Linked DNA regions of Vallitalea longa. The protein of the gene in region 2 interacts with the protein of the main gene of each other region in a pairwise test. Links are inferred from orthologs where the notes say so. Each region holds a gene or a part of one and is shown on either strand. Other genes may lie near its edges.

Region 1 (6,150 bases), on a different replicon or contig from region 2:
ATGGCTGTCCTGTTTTATAATCAACTAATTGTTCTGAGTTTCCGTGATCGGCACAGATAAACATTTGACCATCTACTTCAAGTAAAGCATCAAGTGTTCTTCCAACACATGTATCTACAGTCTCTACTGCCTTGATTACTGCTTTTTCTATTCCAGTATGACCAACCATATCTGGATTAGCGAAATTGATTATTATAAGGTCATATTTATTGCTCTTGATAGAATTCACAAGATTATCACATACTTCTACTGCACTCATTTCAGGTTGTAAATCATATGTTGCAACTTTTGGTGATGGTACTAATATTCTATCTTCGCCTTTATAAGGTTCTTCGATACCACCATTGAAGAAGAATGTTACATGAGCGTATTTTTCTGTTTCAGCTAATCTAAGTTGCTTTAAGCCTTTATTAGAAATATACTCTCCTAATGTATTTTGAAGCATAACTTTATGGAAAGCTACAATCTTATTAGGTATGGTTACATCATAATCTGTAAAACAAACATATGTTAATTTAAAGAATTCTCTATCGAATTTATCAAATTTCTCATCACAAAAAGCTCTTGTAATCTGTCTAGCTCTGTCAGGTCGGAAGTTAAAACATATTATTGAATCGTTCTCTTTAATAAGTCCAGTAGGTTCACCTTCTGACGTAACAACTGTTGGTAGGACGAATTCATCATATACTTCATCTTGATATGATCCTTGTACAGCTGCTTGGGCACTTTTTGCGAATTTCCCTTCACCTTTAACCATAGCATCATAAGCAAGTTTTTCTCTTTCCCAACGATTATCTCTATCCATAGAATAGTAACGTCCCATTACAGTCGCTATCTTACCAACACCGATTTCTCTCATTTTTTCTTCTAACTCTTCAATATAATCTTTACCTGAAGCTGGAGGTGTATCTCTACCATCTAAAAACGCATGCACAAATACTTTTTCAAGATTATGTTGTTTAGCTAATTTTAACAAAGCATATAAGTGTTTATTGTGAGAGTGTACTCCTCCATCTGATAATAAACCATATAAATGTAATGCTGAGTTATTTTCTTTGCAATTACTGATTGCTGCTAATAGAGCTTCATTTTCAAAGAATCTTCCGTCTTCAATATCTTTAGTGATTCTTGTAAGTTCCTGATATACTATTCTACCAGCACCAATATTAAGATGTCCTACTTCAGAGTTACCCATCTGTCCATGAGGTAATCCAACATCTAGTCCACTTGCAAAACCTTCAACGCATGGATAAGTTTTCATTATCTTATCGATGATAGGTGTATTTGCTAGTTTTACCCCATTAGCTTCAGTCTTTTCATTTAGTCCAAATCCATCTAATATCATTAATACTGTTGGTTTTTTTGCCATTTTATAACTCCTTTACATATATCGAATCAATTACCCTAGTAATATACTTGAAGGTTATGAATAAATTCATAACCTTATATGATAATCATTATTATTTATAATTAACTACTTTACCAAAATCAGCTTTTAAGCTTGCTCCACCAACTAATCCACCATCAATATCTTCCATAGCGAACAGTTCTTTTGCATTACCTGCATTAACACTTCCGCCATATTGAATCCTTACTGCATTAGCTACTTCTTCGTCATATACTTCTTTTACTACTTGACGTATAGCAGCACATACTTCTTCAGCTTGTTGTGATGTAGCAGTCTTTCCAGTTCCTATTGCCCATATTGGTTCGTAAGCTAAAACTACATTTTTAGCATCTTCTTTTGCAACATCTTTTAACGCTACTTTTATTTGAGTTCTGATAAGATCAACTGTAATACCTTGTTCTCTCTGTTCTAATGTTTCACCACAACAGATGATAGGTATTAAACCATGTTCTATAGCTTTTAATACTTTCTTGTTAACTATTTCATTAGTTTCTCCAAAGTACTCTCTTCTTTCAGAGTGACCTAATACAACGTATTTAACTCCTATTTCAGTTAACATGTTTGGAGCAATCTCACCTGTATAAGCTCCTTTTTCTTCATAGTACATATTTTGTGCACCGATTTCAATGTTACTGTCTTTAGTAGCTTCTACAGCTAATACTAAAGATACATAAGGTGTACAAAATACAACATCTACATCATCGTTCTTTACTAATGGTTTTAACTCTTCAATTAAAGCTAATGCTTCTCTTGGAGTCTTATTCATCTTCCAGTTTCCTGCAATAATCATCTTACGCATTATAAAAAACCTCCACATTTATTATATTTTTATTTGTTGTCAGCCGCTGCTACTCCAGGTAATTCTTTTCCTTCTAAGAATTCAAGTGAAGCTCCTCCACCTGTAGAGATATGAGTCATTTTGTCTCCAAATCCAAGTTGGTTAACTGCTGCTGCAGAATCACCACCACCGATTATAGTAGTAGCATCAGTTTCTGCTAAAGCTTTAGCTACAGCAATTGTTCCACCTGCGAAATTTTCAAATTCAAAAACTCCCATTGGTCCATTCCATACAACTGTCTTAGCATCTTTTACAGCATTAGCGAATAATTCTCTAGTTTTTTCTCCAATATCAAGACCTTCCCAATCAGGCTCGATATTACCTCTTACTACTGTTTTGAATGGTGTGTCATTTTTGAATTCTTGTGCAACTACTGTATCAACTGGAAGTAAGAAGTTGACACCTTTTTCTTTTGCTTTATCTATCATTTCTTTTGCATAATCTACTTTATCTTCTTCAAGTAAAGATAAGCCTACTTCATTACCCATTGATTTTAAGAATGTATAAGCCATTCCTCCACCAATAATTAATGTATCTACTTTATCAAGAAGGTTGTTTATTACATTAATCTTATCAGAAACTTTTGCTCCTCCAAGGATAGCTACGAATGGTCTCTTAGGACTGTTTACAGCGTTACCTAAGAAGTCGATTTCTTTTTGCATTAAGTATCCAACAACGCAAGTATCAACATATTTTGTTACACCAACATTAGAACAATGTGCTCTATGAGCAGTTCCAAATGCATCATTAACAAATATTTCAGCTAAACTTCCTAAATCTTTGCTGAATTCATCACCATTTTTAGTCTCTTCTTTTCTGTAACGAGTATTTTGTAAAAGAACTACGTCTCCATCTTTCATATCAGCAACTGCTTTTTTAGCATTGTCACCAACTACATTATCATCAGCTGCAAAAACTACTTCTTTATCGAGTAATTCAGCAAGTCTTTTTGCTACTGGAGCAAGTGAAAGCTCTGGCTTAGGCTCTCCTTTTGGTTTTCCTAAGTGTGAGCAAAGTATAACTTTTGCACCATCTTTAATTAATTTATTAATAGTTGGTAATGCAGCAGTCAATCTGTTTTCATCAGTAATAACACCATCTTTTAATGGTACATTGAAGTCACATCTTACTAAAACTTTTTTACCTTGTACATTTATATCATCAACTGTCTTTTTGTTAAGCATTAGTATTCGTCTCCCTTCGATTTGATTTTAATTGTTATACATTACAATTCTATTTGAAATTTCAAACTATTTATAAAAAACGACTAAGTAGTAGTTTTTCAACTGCCTAGCGTAGAACTTTCCTATTTAATAAAAAAGTCCTCCCTATAGTCTGACCTACAAGAGAGGACCCTATTGGACCTTAGTAAAATCTATCTAAACTTATTATGATTAAAGTCTTTCAGCAACATATTTTGCTAAGTCAACGATTCTGTTTGAATAACCCCACTCATTATCATACCAAGAAACTACTTTAACTAAGCTTCCTTCCATAACAAGTGTTGCTAAACCATCAACGATTGATGAACGAGAATCTTTTCTGTAATCAATAGATACTAATGGTTCATCAGAATATCCAAGTACTTTACTTCCTTCTGCTGCAGCTTTTAAAGCTCCATTAAGTTCTTCTACTGTTACTTCTTTTCCTAATTCTACAGTTAAGTCAACAACAGATACTGTAGGAGTAGGTACACGCATAGCCATACCAGTTAATTTACCTTTTAATGAAGGAATAACTTTAGCTACTGCTTCAGCTGCTCCAGTAGTTGTTGGGATAATTGACTCAGCAGCTGCACGAGCTCTTCTTAAGTCACTGTGAGGTAAGTCTAAGATTCTTTGGTCATTAGTATATGAGTGAACTGTAGTCATAATACCTCTTTTAATACCAAATGTATCATTTAATACTTTAGCAAATGGTGCTAAACAGTTAGTTGTACATGAAGCATTATCGATGATATTATCTTCTGCTGGGTTATACTCTTCTTCATTAACACCCATTACAATTGATTTTGTTCCTTTACCAGGAGCTGAGATTATTACTTTCTTTGCACCAGCATCAATATGTAATTGAGCTTTTTCTTTTTGTCTGAATAGACCAGTTGACTCAATAACAATATCAACACCTAATTCTTTCCAAGGAAGGTCTGCAGGATTTCTTTCAGCTAATACTTTAATTTGTTTTCCATTAACTACTAATACGCCATCTCCTACTTCAACTGTTCCTTCAAATCTACCAAAACATGAATCATATTTTAATAAGTGAGCTAATGTATTAGCATCAGTTAAATCATTAATAGCTACGATGTCTACTCCTTGTTCCATAGCTATCTTAAATGCGTTACGACCGATACGTCCAAAACCATTAATTGCAATCTTTGCCATATTCTTGTTCCTCCTATAAATTTTAATTTTTATATTAAACTGTATAACAGTTAATAAACTCATTTAATTTTTTTCATAATCTCAATTATTCTATTAGCTGCGAATTCATCAATAATAAGTGAACCATTTTTTATTATATTTTTTACAGCTATTATAGCTTCTGCTTTTTTAGCTCCTCCTGCTACAGCTATTGGATAAGGAGTTTTATTCATATGTTCTAATTTTATACCAATCGACCTTGATGTATACACAATTTCACCATTTTTGTTAAAATAATAACCAAGAGCTTCTGCAACAGCCTCTCTTCTATGAAGAAAATCAATTACCGTTTCTGATAGATTTCTTCGTCTAGCCATTTCATAAGCATTACCAATACCGAATAGAATTATATTAGCTTGTAATATATTGGATATAGTCTCTTGAATCTCAGGTTCTTTCCTTACGCTATCAAGTGCTTTTTTACTTAGGTTGTCTGGTATATTAAGAAGTTCATAATCAGCATTTAGTTTTTTTGCAAGCTTGGATACAATTGTATTAGCCTGATATTCAACATTATTCCTTAAACTGCCTCTAGCTGGAACAACTAGTACGTCCTTATAGGATGCATTGGTTTTATTTAATGATTTGACAACATTATAAACTGTACTTCCACCGGTAAGTGCTATAATAATATCATCTCTTACATGCTTTAATAAAATATCCGAAGCAGCTTTCCCAATATTTTCTTTTATCTCTTCGAATTCAGATGAATTACCAGGTACAACAACAACTTCTTCACATTGTAAAAGTTCTTTAACTTTTCTCTCCAAATGATTAAGTCCTTTTACATGATGCATAATATTTTTCAAATCATCAAGAGTAGTATCTCCATAATCAGTAGTACTCATTCCCACACCTGATACTAGTATGAATCCTTGAGATTTCAAATATTCAGTTTCATTCCTAATAATTTTTTCTGATATAGATAATTTTTGGGATAGACTTCTTCTTCCTATTGGTTGATAAATATGTATTCCCTTTAATATCTCATATCTTCGTTGTAGTATTTCGATTTCTTTTGGAATAATTTTCTTAAGTGTTAATAAGGTCTTTTCCATAACTAATCACCTTTCGGTACCTTATAGGGCCCTGTGTACAATTGAAGTCCCTATTCCTTCAAAAAAAAGGAATTAAACCAACAATTCATCCCAACTTATATTATAAACAATGTAGTTTAGAATTTCAAGTTTTTTTTACTATTTTAACAAAATATTAACATGTACTATTATAAAATATCTCTATCCCACCTTATTATCTTGTTCTAAGGATACCGTTAACAATTTTATGGACAAGTTGACTGCTAATTACATATTATATTATATAAGATATTTATAATATGGAGTTTAGAAATAACTATAAAATAATATTATTTAGAATTTACCTTGTAATTTATTAGAATAGTAACATAGAACCTTTAGTAATTATTATTTTATTTAATAAATTATTTCAACAAAACTATCATTATCTATATTATGCATACT
Region 2 (8,131 bases):
TAAATAATTACCTAATGTTATTACACCAGTAGGTTGAATACCACTAAATATAACTTTTTTCTTTTCAGCCTGTGCACTCATACATGTCACCCTTTCTTCATCTATTGTATTTATTTAATTTTAATTATTACGTGTTAGTTTAGCATATAATAATTATTTATTCAAGCTGCTGGGCTTTCGCGTTAAACTTTTTACAAGAAATCTTATTCAACATAAAAGCAAAAAATATGGTATATCCTTCATAATAAATCAAATCAGTTTTGTTAACAAGCTATAATTACTGGAATTGAACAACTCATATTTTATATAAAGAACAAGCGTATAAAAGGTTGGAAAGTCGAGTAATAATTTATCAAAAATTACACATACTAGACTATATTAGTTCGACTAATATAATAAAGTATCTGGAGGGATGTTATGTTAACTTTTTCTAACAGTAGGAGAATACGTAGATATCCGAAATCATCTATAATCCATCTACCGATTAGTGAATATATCTTCAATGTTTATAATCCTTTTAGTTACACAAATGATTTCATTAATAGTTGCAGTTCAACTATATCTAATTCAAGAAGACGAAATGTAGGTAGGTAGGTTAACTATTGAAAGGAGAAAATTATGGATAGTATGATGAATTTTTGTGAAACAGCTAAACAATGCAGTTCCTATTGTCCTAGACAAAACGTACAATCTTTATCTAATTCCACAGTAGAAAGTACATCTTGCCTTAATTGCACTAATTGGGAAAACAGTCATTGTAAACTTGATTTATATGACCAAATAAATCATACAGAATAACATAGATGGGGCTGTCTTATTTACTTAAAAAGACAGCCCCATATTAAACATATTATTTAGAAAGGTAATTTAGTATGGAGTGCAAGTTTAAAAATAGTAACATAATCGTTATAGCCATTACATTTATTTTATTAATGGGATTCATATTCTTTGATAACCTTAATAGTAAAGCAGTCATTATAGTTTTTCTATCGATATTCCTTTTAATCGTGTGTACTAGATTTTTCTATACAGGTTGTATGATTAATATTCTATTACTCATATATCTACCATTCATGCTTATTCAAGATAATATGTTAATCAATAAAGATCAGACATTTACTTTGATTTTTATTTTGTGCACATTATTTTTGGCATCCATATTTGATTTTTTGATACTTGCCTACCATATAAATAATAATGATAATAAACTGAATTGTGATGTTACTTCCATTTTGAACAAACCATTTTTTAAAATACTTTGTATATTTTTTTTATATCTATCGATACTTTTTTCAGTAATTGATTCATTTGCCCTACTGTACACTCATCTAAGCAATATCTTTAATGAGGGTATTATAGGTAAAGATGAGATATTCAGTCATCTGGATGCTCTTTATTTTAGCACAACCACATTTTTCACAATAGGATTCGGAGACATATGCCCTTCGGAGTACTCAGAAATCACCAAGCGATTAGTAATCATTCAAGCTATGATCAGCCATATTATCACTACCGTTTTGTGGCCTGTGGCTATAATTTTTGTATTTGGTAAAAGCACAAAAAAAATATTTACATTCAATGATAAAAACTAATTGTAATATAAAATACCCCTTTAGCGGGGTATTAAATAATTCTTATAACTTACTTCATTTTTCTATACATAAATACTTTTTATAGTTACTAAGAATATGTATCACTATAATTATTAATGCTGCTATAATTGTTATACTTATTGGCGTATTACTGCCACAGTGCCTAACAAGTATACCGATTAATGCCCAACCAGCAGTTAAAAGAAACGCTAAGTCATTATTCTTAATTGAAACATACATGGATAACAATACAGCGAAAATCAGAACTATGACTGTCCATGTTGTTTCGGATAATCCGAGTCCATTCCATCCTGTAGTCTTTAAAACTACTGATACATTAGCAATAGTAGCTATGCTTATCCAAGCTAGATATACACTAAATGGTATATTGATGCTTCTTCTATCACTTTCTTTTATTGAACAAATATTATCAAGTCTATTATAGATTTTTATTAATGTGAATAAGAGTAAAACCATAATGAGCAATGATAAACATAACTTTTCATAATGCCAAGCAAATAACCATAGTCCGTTAAGAATTGCTGAGATAAAGAATAGACAACCTATTTTGTCAATATAGATATTTTGTTTTTGTTTTGGAAGTAGCCCATATATTACAAATCCTAATAATAGTATATAAATAAGTGCCCATATCATAAATGTGTAAGGTGCAGGTGTAAATAAAGAATTGATATTCTCTGATATTTCTCCTGTTGTTTTACCGTTAAGAGGTAAAGCTACGGCTAGTATATTAATCAATATCATAAAAACATACCCAACAACATTAAGAATTCTAATTCTTCTCTCCATTATCCTCGTCCTTTATTTATTATTTATTACTATATATGACTGATATTCAATTTTCATGCAAGAAATCTTTCTGTAATTGAAATTATAATACACATTTCAATAATCCCAATATCAACAAATGACCAGGATAGAAGATATAAAACAAGTATTTAAGGTTAACACCTTTCTTATTATTATAAAAATATAATGCTATCAGTGCTAAGATAGAAAATATTTGTAAATTGATTATTTGATATGATGCAAAATCAACAACCACTAACAACAAGGTTATTACTATATAACTTAATGCCTGTTTGTTGAACTTTCTATTATAATAATAAAAAGAAAATATAATTATAACTCCTAATATGCCATAATCAGTATTAAGTAATTCAGCGATAATTCCAATTAGAAAAACAAAATATAAACCATTTCTTTTATAATTATCATATATATAAATAGACAGTAACCCTAAAAATAATGTAAAAAATATATTCAATCCACTACCTAATTCAAATATATTACCATTAAATGCAAGATTAAACGGTATCTCTGATATTATTGCAGAAACAGCTAATCTAATAAGATACTTTTTGATATTATGAGTATGAAAAAAACCCTCTGCGATTAAGAATGCAAAGATAGGGAAAGCTAATCTACCTATAATCCTAAATATATCATATTCTTGGAAAAAAACTGCACCTAAATGGTCTATTAACATTGTTATACAAGCTAATATTTTCAAATTTGTTGAACTCATATTTTACCTCTTTCACTATTTGATAATTTTAATATATCCTTAATTAATCTTTTTTGCAAGTTATCTATACTACAACTTTTATAATTTAATATTTCATTTATAATACTTAAAATGATTTCTTTTATCTTATTCAATATATACATACTTAAATTGCACTTGATAAAAATTAAAAAGTAACGTAAACTTATATTAATTAATATTATGAACTTAGTTAGATACTAGTTCATTGTTTTATGGAAGGAGAAAATATATGAACGTATGTGAAAGATTTATTAATTATGTAAAAGTGGAGACTACTTCTAATGAAGAGTCAGAAACTTGTCCAAGTACAATAACCCAACTTGATCTTGCTAAAATATTAGTTGAAGAATTAAACATTCTAGGACTTGATGATATATCACTGGATGATAACGGATACATTATGGCTACTCTAAAAGCGAATACCGATAAAGATATACCAACAATTGGATTTATTGCCCATATGGATACTGCTCCTGATATGAGTGGAAAAGATGTAAATCCTAGAATCATAAAGAATTATGATGGAAATGATATAGTACTTAATGAAACTTTTAATGTAATTCTATCCACCAAAGATTATCCTTCATTAAAGGACTATGAAGGAAAAGATCTTATAGTTACAGATGGTACAACACTTCTTGGAGCGGACGATAAAGCTGGTATAGCAGAAATAATGTCAGCAATAGAATATTTAGTCAACCATGAAGAAATTGAACATGGAACTATAAAAATCGCATTCACTCCTGATGAAGAAATCGGAAGAGGCGCAGATAAATTTGATGTTGAAAAATTTCATGCAGATTTTGCTTATACTCTAGACGGTGGACCATTAGGTGAACTTGAATATGAAAACTTTAATGCTGCTAATGCTTGGTTGACTATTCATGGGAATAATATCCACCCAGGTTCTGCCAAAAATAAAATGCTTAGTGCTATGGAGATAGCTTTTGAATTAGATGGTATGCTTCCACCTAATGAAAGGCCACAATACACCGAAGATTATGAAGGCTTTTACCACCTAATTGGTATGGAAGGCAATGTAGAAAAAGTTAAAATGCAGTATATCATCAGAGACCATAATAAAGAATTATATTACAACAAAAAAGAGTATTTTACTAATGTAATCAACTACCTCAATCTAAAATATGGTGATAATACTGTTGAATGCAAATTAAAAGATATGTATTTCAATATGAAAGAAAAAGTAGAACCATTCATACATATTGTGGATACTGCCAAAGAAGCAATGGAATCATTAGATATAGTTCCTGTAGTTGTTCCAATTCGTGGTGGGACTGATGGTGCAAGATTATCTTACATGGGACTCCCTTGTCCTAATTTATTCACTGGTGGTCACAATTACCATGGTAAATACGAATACATATGTATTCAATCTATGGAAAAAGCCGTAGACACAGTAATTAAAATTATTGAATTATATGCACAAAAATAAAAATATTAATTTATTTACTTTCAGTTGACATAAATATTGGTTTAATTGTCTATCTTACAATATTGTAAGATACCTCTATGTTTTGTAATCTACGTAAATGGATTAATTGATATTAATATTATATAATATTAATATAAGCTGATTAGAAGTGATTACATACAGGAGGTAATATATATGAAAAGTTTGTTTAAAAAAATAATAATAGCATTTTCTATAGTATTTATATTAGTTTTAACCTATAGTCATTTTTATGATCCTAGTAATGAACAGTACTCACTTGATTATAGTTTAAAAAGACAAATCACTAATAAAATGCCTCATTATGTAGAACTTGATAAAATTCCTGAAAATCTTATTAATGCAACAATTGCCATGGAAGATAAAAGATTTTATTCTCATGGTGGTTTTGATATAATAGCTATTGCTAGAGCAACTATAACCGATATATCCGAAGGAAGAATCGTACAAGGCGGAAGTACTATTACTCAGCAACTTGCCAAAAATCTATTCTTCAGCAATAGAAAATCAATAACCAGGAAATTAAAGGAACTTATAGTAGCTACTAAACTTGAACATATGTTTACCAAAGACGATATACTCGAAATGTATTTAAATATAATTTATTATGGAGCTGGAGCTCATGGAGCTAATGAAGCATCTCATGCATTCTTTTCCAAAGATGTAAACAATCTTACATTAGAAGAATGTGCAATGTTAGCTGGTTTGCCTCAAGCCCCTAGTATATATAATCCTGTAAGTAGTTTATCAACCGCTAGAAAAAGGCAAGAACTAGTTATGAGTGTTATGATGAAAAATGGATATATAAATTAATTGATACACAACATTAATATTTCTATAATTATTAAGGGGACATTTCTTATGATAATGTCCCTTTCTCTATAAATTCATCTATTCATTTGATTCAATTGCAGCTAGAAAATGGTCATATATACTATGTTCCTTTGAACTATCGATTATAACTGCATTCACACATTTTTCATAGAATTCAGCTGGACCGATTCCTCCGATTATTGCATATACATATCCTTCGTCTTTCATTGCATTTAGTGAACGTAATAATAGCGCTTTACCAATTTTCTTACCTTGATATTCCTCTAATACTTTAGTTGGTCCAAAAAAATCTAAAGCTGTAGCATTATAACAAGCATATCCAACTATTTTGCTACCCTTAGCTGCAATGAAGCATGAAACCGGATTATTAGAGAAACATACATCACATTCACCTGCTGCATTAATACTGGAATGTTCCTGTACCCACTTAGTTATTCTGTACTTATCAGGTGCTAATGCTCTGAATATCTCTATTCCTTCTTCTTTTTGCAAACTATTCAATTCAGTATGATAATCTTTTATTTGTAATAGATTAACTAACATATCTGCCACGATCATAACCTCTTTTCTACTTTTTCATTAACCAACAATTCATTAATTACTATAAAATCAAATTATTGGTCCATTGTAATCATTACATTATTACAGGTAACTTTCCTTCCGGTTCATATGGATTTTCAAATAGTTCTGCCAATACTTTCAAACTGTTTGATGTATATTCATAAACAGCTATTCCATATACATTTTCAGGTAGATATTTCAAATCATAGGGATTTCTAAGCGCTAACACAATTACTTTATTATTCCTCACAGCTACTTTTTTTATCAGCTCCAATTGTCCTTTGTTTAAATGTCCATTGTATGTTCCTATTACAACAGTGCTATATGATTCAACTTCTTCTAATGCCATTTCAATTTCTGTAGAATCTGGATCTTTTGATATAATTTTTCCTCGTCCACCAAATCTATCAGCCATATATTTTGGAAAATTCAATGTATTATCTTTTTTATTTGATACGTTAGTTGCTCTAAAAGGTAACGTTCCAATAAACAATGGATTTTGTCCAAGTTCTGGTAAACTTTTTGTTGGCATTTTAACCGGAGTAATGGATTTTTTTAATAATTGTGATACGTAATTTTTACCATACTGTTCATCAAAAATAATTTCTGTATCAGAGTTATCAATGAACTTATTTTTCCAGTACAAAATTTTATCTATGGAACAGTCCATTTCTTCCATTGAAAGTTCTCCACTATCAAATGCCTTTGTAAGTGTTTCAGATACATCTTTGACTAGCCTTGTTGTGTGAGAAATAAATATCAAGTCCACTCCTGCCTTAATAGCTAACTTGATACCTTCTATTGTACCATAAGATTGCTGGATTGCCTGCATTTCCATACAATCACTGATTACCAATCCCTGAAATCCCATTTTTTCTTTTAACATATCATTAACGATTTCTCTTGACATGGTAGCTGGTAATTTATTATCTATAATTTTCGGAAACAAAATATGAGCTGTTGTAATTGCTGGTATTCCTTCTACTATCACCCTTTTGAAGGGTATCAACTCACATTTTTCAAGTTCTTCTAACGATTTATTTATCTGTGGCAAGCCAAGATGAGAATCTATATTAGTATCACCATGACCTGGAAAATGTTTTGCAGATGCCATGACACCACCATCCAACAAACCTCTTGTCATTGCAGCTGCATATTCTGCGACTTTTTCTGGTGAATCTCCATAGCTTCTAACTCCGATAACAGGATTATCCATATTGGAATTGATATCAACTACTGGTGCAAGATTAAAATTAACTCCTAGCTTTTTTAATTGTCTTCCTGTTATTTTTCCAGCTTGATATGCATATTCAGTTTCTCCTGTTGCAGCTATAGCCATTGCCCCAGGAATATTCACACTATCTTCTGCTAATCTTGTTACCATTCCACCTTCTTGGTCTATAGTAATAAAAGCTCCTATTCCAGTATGTTCTTTAATTAGTTTTTGTAAATCAGAACATAATTTTTTTAATTGTGAACCATTTTCTATATTCTCTTTGAACAATATTATATTAGATATTTTATATTCTCTTATCATTTTTTCTAGTTCTTCAGTTATTTTCGTCCCTGAAAAACCCACCACAAGACGCTGGCCTATCTTTTCTGGTAATGTTAAATTCATACTCTTTTTATCTCCTTATACACAAATATTATACTTTTTCATATTGTCTATTGTTTTCTATAGCACGTGATATATGTCCATTTGCTTCTACCAAGGTTTGTTCTGCCTCATCAACCATCAGATTACACTTAATCATAACTATTGCTGTTTTCGCTGAGTAACCACATTTTTTTAATACTTCTCTTGCATATAAATCATCTACTCCCGTAGCACTTTTTACAATTGAAACTGTACGCTCGAATAATTTTTTGTTACTGGCTTTTACATCAACCATGAGATTACCATATACTTTTCCAAGTTTAATCATGGTAGCTGTACTAAGCATATTCAAAACCATCTTTTGCGCTGTACCGCTTTTCAGACGTGTTGAACCTGTTATAACTTCTGCTCCTGGTAGAGGAACGATAGCAACATCACACATGTCATTTAATTTGGACCCTTTAGAACAAGTTAAACTTATTGTCTTAGCACCAATACTATTG

Evidence for each region.
Region 1: the proteins of pepT (region 2) and tpiA interact in binary tests that used the Escherichia coli proteins (3 or more experiments, as listed by UniProt). The link is inferred for Vallitalea longa from one-to-one orthologs.

The regions. Positions count from the first base shown.
Region 1 is NZ_BRLB01000003.1:59,699-65,848, reverse strand. The notes cover bases 336-3,161. They hold tpiA (triose-phosphate isomerase), read right to left. Parts: upstream 2,211-3,161; coding sequence 1,461-2,210; downstream 336-1,460. Other genes in these bases: QMG30_RS08205 (phosphoglycerate kinase), read right to left, coding at 2,237-3,161; gpmI (2,3-bisphosphoglycerate-independent phosphoglycerate mutase), read right to left, coding at 336-1,369. Outside these bases: more of gpmI, read right to left, coding at 1-335; more of QMG30_RS08205, read right to left, coding at 3,162-3,430; gap (type I glyceraldehyde-3-phosphate dehydrogenase), read right to left, coding at 3,641-4,630; QMG30_RS08195 (sugar-binding transcriptional regulator), read right to left, coding at 4,690-5,727. UniProt on the Escherichia coli protein: Involved in the gluconeogenesis. Catalyzes stereospecifically the conversion of dihydroxyacetone phosphate (DHAP) to D-glyceraldehyde-3-phosphate (G3P).
Region 2 is NZ_BRLB01000015.1:71,538-79,668, forward strand. The notes cover bases 2,629-5,503. They hold pepT (peptidase T), read left to right. Parts: upstream 2,629-3,391; coding sequence 3,392-4,615; downstream 4,616-5,503. Other genes in these bases: QMG30_RS18945 (TraX family protein), read right to left, coding at 2,629-3,141; QMG30_RS18955 (transglycosylase domain-containing protein), read left to right, coding at 4,790-5,446. Outside these bases: trpS (tryptophan--tRNA ligase), read right to left, coding at 1-81; QMG30_RS18925 (hypothetical protein), read left to right, coding at 418-594; QMG30_RS18930 (hypothetical protein), read left to right, coding at 619-798; QMG30_RS18935 (ion channel), read left to right, coding at 873-1,592; QMG30_RS18940 (TspO-related membrane protein), read right to left, coding at 1,647-2,402; more of QMG30_RS18945, read right to left, coding at 2,485-2,628; QMG30_RS18960 (GNAT family N-acetyltransferase), read right to left, coding at 5,525-6,025; nagZ (beta-N-acetylhexosaminidase), read right to left, coding at 6,102-7,649; murQ (N-acetylmuramic acid 6-phosphate etherase), read right to left, coding at 7,678-8,131. UniProt on the Escherichia coli protein: Cleaves the N-terminal amino acid of tripeptides.